2 regions of the Cobetia sp. Ld8 genome follow, and region 2 is predicted to be linked to the other one. Evidence: predicted binding sites of a transcription regulator. Region 2 holds the regulator's gene; the other holds the start of a gene.

Region 1 (4,661 bases), on a different contig from region 2:
CGACTCCGGCTACGCGCTGGGCTGTCATCTGGGCGAGAAGAAGGCCATCGAGCGCATCAAGCGCCTGCGTCAGCTGGACGACAAGCACAACTTCACCCTGGTGTGTTCTGACCTGTCGGAAATCGGCACCTACGCCAAGGTCGACAACGCCATCTTCCGCCTGCTCAAGAGTCACACGCCCGGCGCCTATACCTTCATCCTGCAGGCGACTTCCGAAGTGCCGCGCCTGCTGCTGCACCCCAAGCGCCGCTCCATCGGCGTGCGCGTGCCAGACCACGCCATCACCCACGCCCTGCTGGAAACCCATCGCGAACCGCTGATGAGCGTGACGCTGATTCCGCCGGGCGAGGAGCTGCCGATGACGGACGCCGAAGAGATTCGCGAGCGCTTCGGACATGCGCTGGATCTGGTCATCGACGGCGGCGCCTGCAGCTTCGAGACCACCAGTGTGGTGGACCTGCGCGAGCTGCCGCCGGTGATCGTGCGCGAAGGACGTGGCGATATCTCGAGCTTCGTCGAGTGATCGCGACAGCGTAGCGCTTCACGGCGCTGACATCGCCTTGCCATACGAAGACGCCCCCGGACCTTGCGGTCGCGGGGGCGTTGTCATTTCCGAGGCGTTGTCATTTCCGAGGAGTGGTCGTGTGCTGAGTGATTCTCGGCTTCGTCAACTGCGGTCGCGGTCAGGGGGATCGTCGCCTGGGGAGGCGGTCTCATCCCCCGATGGCGTCTCTGCATCAGCTTCAGATTCGGACTCGGACTCTGTCTCAGGTTCAGGCTCAGATTCCGGCTCCGGTTCCGGTTCCGGCTCGCGCGGGTCGCGGGTGTCCTCGTCCAGCCAGGTGCCGCAGAACTTGCAGTACTTGGCGTTGCGATCATGGCCTTCACGACCACAGCCCGGGCAGGCTTCGTCGCTGGTCTGCTGCATGCGCAGGCCGTTGAGGACCTCGGCCGAGAACACCCCGGTGGGCACGGCGAGAATCGAGTAGCCGAGAATCATCATCAGCGCCGAGATGAACTGCCCCAGTGGCGTGATGGGCGCGATGTCGCCGTAGCCCACCGTCGTCAGCGTCACCACGCCCCAGTAGAGCGCCTTGGGGATGGAGGTGAAGCCGGCCTCGGGCGGCTCGATCAGATAGATCAGGGCGCCGAACACCGTGACGATGCTGAGCACGGTGATGAAGAACAGCAGGATCTTGCGCCGGCTGCGCGTCATGGCCTCGACCAGCATGCGGCCCTCGCCGACGAAGGCCATCAGGCGCAGCACGCGGAACAGGCGCAGCACACGCAGCACGCGTACCACCAGCAGGGCCTGGGCGCCCGGAATCAGCAGCGACAGCCAGGTGGGCGCGATCGACAGCAGGTCGAGCACGCCGTAGAAGCCCTTGGCCCAGGTGCCGGGATGCTTCAGGCAGTAGAGGCGGACGGCGTATTCCAGCGTGAAGATGATCGTGAAGCCCCACTCCATGATGCGGAACAGCTCGCCGTATTGCGCATTGAGCGAGGGTACGCTGTCGAGCATCACCACGGCGACACTGGCGAAGATCATCAGGATCAGGCCGATATCGAAGGCCTTGGCCGCCTTGGTATCGGATTCGAAGATCCAGTGGAACAGCCGCGCGCGCAGGCGGCCCGTCGCGGGCTCGTAGTCGCTGGGGTGCGAGGGTGTCGCTGGGGGGCTTTGCGGCGTGCTGCCATATTCATTGGCAGGGCCCTGGCGTTCAGGCATGCAGGCTTCCTTGACGGGCGTGACGACGCCGGATGAATGTCAGGGCGTATCGGGGATGTCTCAGTGTGTGACCTTCAGTGACTGCCCGGCCGTTGTCCATCAGCCAGTGGTCTAGCGCCTGGCGGCTGGGCAGTCAGTGTCGTGCTGAGATTCAGCCGCGCAGCGTCGCGAGCAGTGACAGGCTGTGCTGGCCGAAGTCGCGAGTCGCCCAGTCCTGTGAGGCGTCGCCGTCGCTGCTTTCCAGCGCCTCGACCAGCGCCACCGCGTGGATATGGCCGGGATGCTGGCTGGCGGCCAGCCGTGATGCGAGGGCCGACAGGGCGGCCAGCGCATGCGCGTGCCACTTGAGGTCGTCTTTCGCCTGACGGTCGGCGTGGGCATCGAGCGCATCGATGGCGGCGGACAGCAGCGCGCCGGGGTCTGCGGTATCCAGCGTCTTCTCATGCCATTCGCCATCCCGCAGCGCCGCACCGCGCTTGGCCTTGCTGGCATCTGCCGGGCGCAGTGGCAGGCGGCTGGCCAGTGAATCCGCCAGCTGCCAGAGCACGCCTTCTCTCACCTCGGGGGCGAGTCCTTCGCCGCCGGTCAGCTCGAGCTCGATTTCCTGGATGGCCACTTCGCGACCACTGGCCTTCACCGCGCCCAGGTCCAGCGCCATCTCGACGCCGACGGTGACCTGCTCGTCGCTCACATTCTCGTCGCTGCGTGTCGCCTTGACGTCGATCTGCCAGGCATGACGCTCGAAATCGGTGCTGAAGCTGGGCGCGAGTGCACTCAGCAGCTGCTCGCGGGCGCCGTCTTCCAGCGCCTGCAAGGGCGGCAGGTTACGCAGGCCGTCGAGGTCGAGACCGGTCTGGCCCTCGGGCAGCTCCCACTCCCATTCGCCGCGTGAATGCAGCCCGCCATGGCTCTCGCCGCTGGTCTTGAGCGTCTGGCGCAGGGCACCCGTGCTGTCGGCATCCTCACCGCTCTGGCGCAGACGCAGCGCCATGCGCGCGCGCTCCAGCGCATGCTCGGGGGTGTCGAAGTAGGTGTTGGCCAGCCAGCGCCGCCTGGGGGCGACCATTGCCAGTTCTGCAATGCTCGCCAGTGTCTCCAGAATGGCATCGCGATCAATGACGGGTTGAGACAGTGCCAGTTTGAGTTCGATTTCCTGCGCCATGATGGGCACTCCCTGTACGGATGAAAGAAGACAGATGCTGACGGATGAGGATGACAGCGGCGCCAGGACCGCAGAGCCTCCGGCAAGCGTGGTGCATGGTGGTGAAGGCTCGTGTGTCTCATGCTCGCGCCTGGCCCGCGGCAAGGCAAGCTCGGGGAGGGCGGAAGGGCATGCGGGATATCGGCCTGTCGGCCGAATCACACTTATATGACAGCATGATGACATTGAAGTGACAGCAATTGCCTGTCGTCACGTCCTTGGTTATATTACGAACAGTGGATAAAGCCAGCGACCACGGGTCCTGCCGCTACATGACAATCTCTCTTCTGGAATCCTTCGTGTTCCCCCGAACTGCCGCTGTTGTTGCGTAAATGACAACAGCAAGGCGGTATCATGACGTTACGATGAAAGTTATGTGATCGTCACAAAGGCTTTGCTACACTCCGCGCGTCAATCCTTAACGCCGACGGCCACTATGGTAACGACCAACCCTTTCTCTTCGATGTTCGGGCGCTCGCCTTTCAAGGCGCTGCACACCCACATCATCAAGACCGACGAGTGCGCCCAGCACTTGCTGACCTTCTTCGACGCCTGCGAGCAGGGTGATTGGGAGCAGGCAGCCAGCATTCGCAAGACCATCAGTGGTCTGGAGCGTGAAGCGGACGAGTTGAAGACGCAGCTGCGTCTCAACCTGCCCAACTCGCTGTTCCTGCCGGTCTCGCGCTCCGACCTTCTCGAGCTGATCCATGTCCAGGATTCCATCGCGAATGTCACCAAGGACATCGCCGGGATCATGCTGGGTCGTCATATGCAGATACCCACCGCACTGGTGCCCGCCATGCGTGAGTATCTCAAGACTGCGGTCGAATCGGTCTGCCAGGCGCGTCGTGCGTTGGGTGAACTGGAAGACCTCGTCGAGTCCGGTTTCGGGCGCAACATGAGCGAGCTGGTCGACAAGCTGATCAACGAGCTGCATGAGCTCGAGAAGCAGTCTGACGAACAGCAGATCGCCATCCGCCAGACCCTGTTCTCGCTGGAAGCCAGTCTCCCGCCCGTCGATGTGATCTTCCTCTACAAGATCATCGATTGGGTCGGCGATGTGGCTGACCAAGCGGAAAAGGTCGGTACCCGACTGCAGATCCTGATGGCGCGCTGAGCGCCATCAGGACGTCCTGCCATCTGTCCAAGAGTCTTCTATGTCCATCATTGCTCAATACGGCGATGTGCTCGTCATTCTTGCCTGTCTGTTCGGTTTCTTCATGGCATGGGGTGTGGGTGCGAATGACGTCGCCAATGCCATGGGAACCTCGGTAGGTTCCAAGGCGATCACCATCAAGCAGGCGATCATCATCGCCGTGATCTTCGAATTCCTCGGTGCCTGGCTTGCCGGTGGTGAGGTGACTGACACCATCCGCAAGGGCATCATCGACCCGTCACTGCTGATCGAGAATCCGCAGTTCCTGGTCTACGGCATGCTGGCCTCGCTGCTGGCCGCCGGTATCTGGCTGCTGATCGCTTCCATGAAGGGCTGGCCGGTCTCGACCACCCACTCCATCGTCGGCGCCATCGTCGGCTTCTCCGCTGCGGGTCTGGGCGTGGATGCCGTCGAATGGACCAAGGTCGGTCAGATCGCGGCCTCCTGGCTGGTCTCGCCGCTGCTGGCGGGCTCCATCGCCTTCGTGCTGTTCAAGTCCGTGCAGACGCTGATCTTCGACAACGAAGACCCGTTCGCGGCCGCCAAGCGCTACGTGCCGATGTACATGTTCCTGG
Region 2 (5,890 bases):
GCCAAGCTGGGCTACTTCATCCCGCGCATGATCGCGCTGTTCATCATCGGCTTCATCCCGGGCCTGAACCTGCTCTCGCCGCTGTTGTGGGGACTGTTCTCGGCCTGGAGCATGTCGATCCAGTATCTCGACTACCCGATGGACAACCATCAGGTCAGCTTCGGTGACATGAAGCAGCGCCTCAAGGCGCGCTGGTGGCCCTCACTGACCTTCGGCGCCGCGGTGTTCGTCATGACGCTGGTGCCGCTGGCCAATCTGCTGTTCATCCCGGGCGCCGTCGCCGGGGCGGTATTGATGTGGCAGAGCCACTACCGTCAGTTGCCGGCACCGCGTCGTTGAGACAGCCTGTCGCTGAACTGACTCGTCGCTAAGTTGGCACGTCTCTAAGTTGGCACGTCGCTGAAATAGCCGCAGCGTCGTCTGATTGACCAAACGAAACGCCCCGCAGTCGCCTCCTTACGAGGTGGCTGCGGGGCGTTCTGCGTTGGGCTGGCGTCCGGGGCAGATCATCACTGAATCAGCCCATCACTGGGCTAGCGCACTGCTGGCCTGGGGAGCGCTCGCCTGACAGGCGCGCTCGTCGGGGAAGTGACAGCGGAAGCGCGCACCCTCGCCGGGGTGGCTGTCGATCTCCAGATGGCCCTGATGACGAATCAGCACATGCTTGACGATGGCGAGCCCGAGGCCGGTGCCTCCCGTGGCGGTGCTGCGGTCCTTGTCGATGCGGTAGAAGCGCTCGGTCAGGCGCGGCAGGTGCACCGGGTCGATGCCGTCCCCGTCATCTTCCACCTCGACCAGCAGGCCCTGGTCATCCGCCTTCCAGCGCAGGGTGATATGACAGTCTTCGGGGGTGTAGCGCACCGCATTGAAGACCAGATTCGAGATCGCGCTGCGCAGCTCCTGCTCCTCACCGCGCAGTGACAGGCTGGCATCGGCCTCGATGGAGAAGGTGTGGCGCCCCTGGGACAGGCCTTCGGCGTCGTCGCGGATATGGCCGAGCAGGGCACTCATGTCGATGCAGCGACCATTGTCGGACAGCTCGTCGGTTTCCAGGCGTGACAGGGTCAGCAGGTCCTCGACCAGGTGCTGCATGCGGTCGGTCTGGCTCTGCATCTGGCCCAGTCCACGCTGCCAGCGCGGTGGCAGGTCATCGGCGTAATCGGAGTAGGTCTCGAGATAGCCGGCCAGTACCGTCAGCGGCGTGCGCAGCTCATGGGAGACATTGGCCACGAAGTCGCGGCGCATCTCTTCAAGACGATAGAGGCGGGTGACGTCACGCAGCATGACCAGGCGCTCGTTGTCACCGAACAGGGTGATGGAGATCTGCAGCGTCAGGTTGTCAGATAGCGGCGACTGGAGCGTCAGCGGCTCGCGGTAGGCCAGCCGATTGAAGTAGTCGATGAAGACGGGGTCACGCAGATAGTTGGTGATGTGCTGACCGCGGTCGTGGCTGGCCTTGAGACCGACCAGCTGCTCGGCAGCGCTGTTCCACCATTCCATGTCACCGTGGTTGTCCAGCATCACCAGGCCGTCGCGCATGGCCTCGGAGGATTCCTGGATACGGTTGAGGATGCTGCGCAGTCGCTCCTGAGCCTGACGCTGGCCCTTCTGGTAGCGGTAGAGACGATCGAGCAGGTCTCCCCAGACGCCATCGCCGGGCGGCGGCTCTTCATGGGGATTGGTGATCAGCCAGGTGTAGAGGCTCTTCAAGTGCTTGAGATGGACGAACAGATACAGCGAAAGACCCAGCGCCAGGCCCCAGCCCAGATGGCCCAGCAGGCCACCGATCAGGCCGAAGCCACCGGCAAGGTAGCCGAGGCGCCATAGCTCGTTGGTCCAATAGCGCATGAATCCCTCAGGCCTGAGCGCTAAAGCGGTAACCGGTGCCGCGGACGGTCTGGATCAGATGCTGATGGCCTGTGCCCAGCGCCTTGCGCAGGCGACGGATGTGCACGTCCACGGTGCGCTCCTCGACATAGACGTTGCCGCCCCATACCTGATCGAGCAGCTGGCTGCGCGTGTAGGCACGCTCCTGATGCGTCATGAAGAACTGCAGCAGGCGATATTCGGTCGGGCCGACATCCAGCGAGTTGCCGTGGGCGGTGACGCGGTGGCTGGCCGGGTCGAGCATCAGGCCTTCGACTTCCACCGCCTCCTCGACCCCCTTGGGAGTGGTGCGACGCAGCACGGCCTTGAGACGGGCGACCAGCTCGCGCGGCGAGAAGGGCTTGGTGATGTAGTCGTCGGCACCGGCTTCCAGGCCTTGAATCTTGTTGTCTTCCTCGCCCTTGGCAGTCAACAGGATGATCGGCAGCTCCGAGGTGGTCTCGTCACGCTTGAGACGCCGCGCGAGCTCCAGGCCACTGGTGCCCGGCATCATCCAGTCCAGCAACAGCAGATCGGGCTTTTCATCGACGACGATGGCGTGGGCGTCCTGGGCATTGTCTGCCTCCAGCACGCGGTAATCCGCCATTTCGAGGGCAACGGCGATCATCTCGCGAATCGAGGATTCATCGTCGACAATCAGTACGGTCTTGGAGCTCATCGCTAGATCCCATGCAGCAGTCGGCGCACGCGCCAGAATGACAAGTCGATGACGATTACAACCCGCTTATATGACAGCGAGATGACAACTGCCAGCATGGCAGCTTGCACGCAAGCCTGCCAGCCGCCTTGGAGGCGCGGCAGGCAGGCATGAACCGTGGGCTGGGAAGCAATAGAGGGCAGGGGTTGCTTTGAATTAAATAATACTAATGTTTATGCAGGCGTCAGCTCATCGGCCAGGTCGCCAGGGCGATACCGGCGAAGATCAGCAGACCCGTCCAATGATTGTTGAGGAAGGCCTGGAAGCAGGGCGCACGCTCACGCTCCCGGATCAGACGTTGCTGCCAGACGAAGGTGACGGCGGCGGCAGCCAGCCCCAGCCAGTAGAAGATGCCCAGCGCCAGGTGCAGGCCGATGCCGATCAACACCGCCAGCATGCCCAGCTGCAACAGGCCGATCATCAGCTTGTCGGCACGCCCGAACAGCACGGCGGTGGACTTGATGCCCACCTTGAGGTCGTCGTTGCGATCGACCATCGCGTAGGCGGTGTCGTAAGCCACCGTCCACATCAAGTTGGCCGCGAACAGCCACCAGCCGTAGGTCGGCACCTCCTCCAGCGTCGCGGCGAAGGCCATCGGAATCGCCCAGCCGAAGGCGGCGCCCAGCACCACCTGGGGCAGATGATGGAAGCGCTTCATGAACGGGTAGCTGGCCGCCAGCAGCACGGCGATGATCGACAGCAGCACCGTGGTCAGATTGGTGAAGCACACCAGCACGAAGGCGGCCGCGACCAGCCCCCCGAACAGCGTCAGCGCCTCGTGCTCCGAGATGCGACCCGAGGTCAGCGGTCGGTCACGCGTGCGCTCGACATGCTTGTCCCAATGGCGGTCGGCGTAGTCGTTGATCACGCAGCCGGCGGCGCGCATCAGATAGACCCCGGCGATGAAGATCAGCAGGGTCGTGCGCTCGGGAATGCCATCTGCCGCCAGCCACAGTGCCCACAGGGTCGGCCACATCAGCAGCCAGGTGCCGATGGGGCGGTCCAGCCGTGTCAGGGCGAGGTAGTCGGCCAGTCTGGAAGGACGCGAAGCGGCGGAAGTGGATGACGCGGTCATCGGGGCTCCTGGGCGGGTGGTAGTGGGCAAGGGAAGAGAGAAACGTGGCCAGGCTCAGGCCAGCTGCAGCGCGTGCTGGAAGGCCGGCGTGAAGCCCTCCTGCACCAGCACCTTGAAGCGACCATGCGAGAACATCGAGCGGCGCATCCACCGACTGGTGGTGCGGGCCAGCGGCCTGGGACTCGAAAGCACCAGCGGGGCACGGCTGACATCGATGGCGCTGCGGGTCAGGTCGGGCTGGCGAAACAGCCAATGGCCCAGCGAGCGCTCACCCAGCGTCGAGAGGCGATGACCGTGGGCCAGGTCCAGCGCCGCCAGCGAGCGTGCGATCACCCATGGCGTATCGCCATGACAGAGCGCCACTTCGCGTCGCCAGACATGCCGGCGTGGGCCGATGCCCAGCAGGCGTGCCTCATCCAGCCGCGCGGGGCCGGTGTCCTGCAGCAGCAGGCGCACGCGCAGGCCCTGGATTGGCTGGCCATCGCGTTCATCCTGCTGCTGCATGGCGCTGGCAAGACGCTGGGTCAGCGAGTCCGACGAGGAGAGCCACGCCCACCAGCCGGCCGGCATGACACCCTGCAGCGCGGCAGCCGGCTGCCAATGACGGCGCACCGCCGCCGAAGCAGTGGCCATGACGCGCGTGGGCAAAGGCCAGCGAGGCGCAGGCTGGCATAGAGTCTCGGTTGACGAATGAGGCGCCTCACAGGTGGAGGTCTGTGGCGTGAGCGCTGCGCGATGAGGCTCGCCTGCTGGGCATCGGACCACGGTGAATTCCCTGTCAGGATGACGAAATGGCGAGTCTAGCATGGCCGGGCGGCAAGGCCTCCCGCTCAGGCATGCCTGCACTGCTGGCGGGCTGGTATGCTGGGCGCATTCATCGGCGTTCATGACGGACGCTGCTGGCGCTCTTTCATCAGCGCTCCCCTCGGATCGATCTCAGGAGATGGTGCCATGCGCGACCCTCGCACCCTTGTCATCATTGGTACCGGCATGGCGGGCATTGGTCTGGCGCGCGCGCTGCGTGCGCGTGACAAGGACAGCCGGCTGATCCTCATCAGCCAGGACAGCGGCCACGATTACGCCAAGCCGATGCTGTCCACCGCCTTCGCCAAGAAGATGTCGGCCACCGACCTGTCGCGTCAGGCGCCGGTGGCGCTGGTGGACGAGCTGAATGCCGAGCTGCGTACCCATCAACGCGTCACTGCCATCGACGGTGATGCCCGCCAGCTATGGCTGGGCGAGGAGTGTCTGGCCTATGACGAGCTGGTACTGGCACTCGGCGCGGCGCCGCGTCGTCCCTTCCCCGTCGCCGCGGAAGTGGCCTCACGCGTGCAGAGCATCAATGACCTCGACGACTATGCGGCCTTCTGCGCGACGCTGGCGAAGGCCCGCGAGCGCGGGGAAGACGGGCACGTGGTGATTGTCGGTGCCGGACTGGTCGGCTGTGAATACGCCAATGATCTGACGGCCGCCGGCCACCGCGTCACGCTGGTCGCGCCTGAGGAAACTCCGCTGGATGGGTTGCTGCCGCAAGCGCTGGGGCAGCGTCTGGGCGCGGCGCTGGATGGGCTCGGCGTGACGCGTCGCCAGGGCGAGATGGTCGAGACCATCGCCGCCAGCTCAGGCGAGGAGGCCGAACGCCAGGCCGCGCCGGTCGAGGTGCGCCTGCAGAGCGGTCGTCGCCTGACGGGCTCCGTGGTTCTGCTGGCCACCGGGCTGGCGCCGCGCATTCGTCTGGCGCAGGCCGCAGGCCTGAGCGCCGGCGGTGACGGCATCCGTGTCGACCGCCACCTGGCCACCTCCCAGCCGCATATCTGGGCGCTGGGCGATTGCGCCAGTGTCGAGGGCGTCAATGCCATGTATGTCCAGCCGCTGCAGATGGCTGCGCGCACCCTGGCGGCCAACCTGTGTGGTGAGCCGAGCGTGCTCGACTGGAAGGCGTGGCCGGTGCTGGTCAAGACACCGGTCTTGCCGGTGGTGGCCTATCCGCCGCGTTCGGCCGTGGCGCGCTGGGAAATCACCGGTGAAGGCGATGACCTCGAAGCACGTGCACTGGATATGAACGAACGCTTGATTGGATATGCGTTGACAGGCGCCTCCGTTCGCAGGAAAGTCGAGCTAGCGCGGCAGGCGCCGCCGTTGCTAGGCTAGGCGATGCCATGATCGATGGTCGTAAATCCCTTGCTGCCAGCGCGGTCAGGCACGATAGTGAATGCTCCGTCAGACATGCT

The links. Region 2 encodes PhoB, which activates phosphate uptake and scavenging genes when phosphate is short. Its sites were predicted from a motif close to TGTCATANNNNTGTCANA; they were not measured.
Region 1: a site for PhoB is predicted at 3,098-3,115, ahead of ACJJV2_RS15150 (CYTH domain-containing protein). Genes of this name have one in related genera too.

The regions. Positions count from the first base shown of each region.
Region 1 is NZ_JBISHF010000008.1:1,015,752-1,020,412, reverse strand. Features, by position in the region: gene ACJJV2_RS15160 (L-threonylcarbamoyladenylate synthase) at 1-523, shown strand, start outside; gene ACJJV2_RS15155 (ion transporter) at 668-1,729, opposite strand; gene ACJJV2_RS15150 (CYTH domain-containing protein) at 1,881-2,891, opposite strand; gene ACJJV2_RS15145 (TIGR00153 family protein) at 3,367-4,047, shown strand; gene ACJJV2_RS15140 (inorganic phosphate transporter) at 4,088-4,661, shown strand, end outside.
Region 2 is NZ_JBISHF010000009.1:284,810-290,699, forward strand. Features, by position in the region: gene cysZ (sulfate transporter CysZ) at 1-339, shown strand, start outside; gene phoR (phosphate regulon sensor histidine kinase PhoR) at 526-1,848, opposite strand; gene phoB (phosphate regulon transcriptional regulator PhoB) at 1,856-2,545, opposite strand; gene ubiA (4-hydroxybenzoate octaprenyltransferase) at 2,769-3,659, opposite strand; gene ACJJV2_RS17480 (chorismate--pyruvate lyase family protein) at 3,714-4,292, opposite strand; gene ACJJV2_RS17485 (NAD(P)/FAD-dependent oxidoreductase) at 4,611-5,810, shown strand.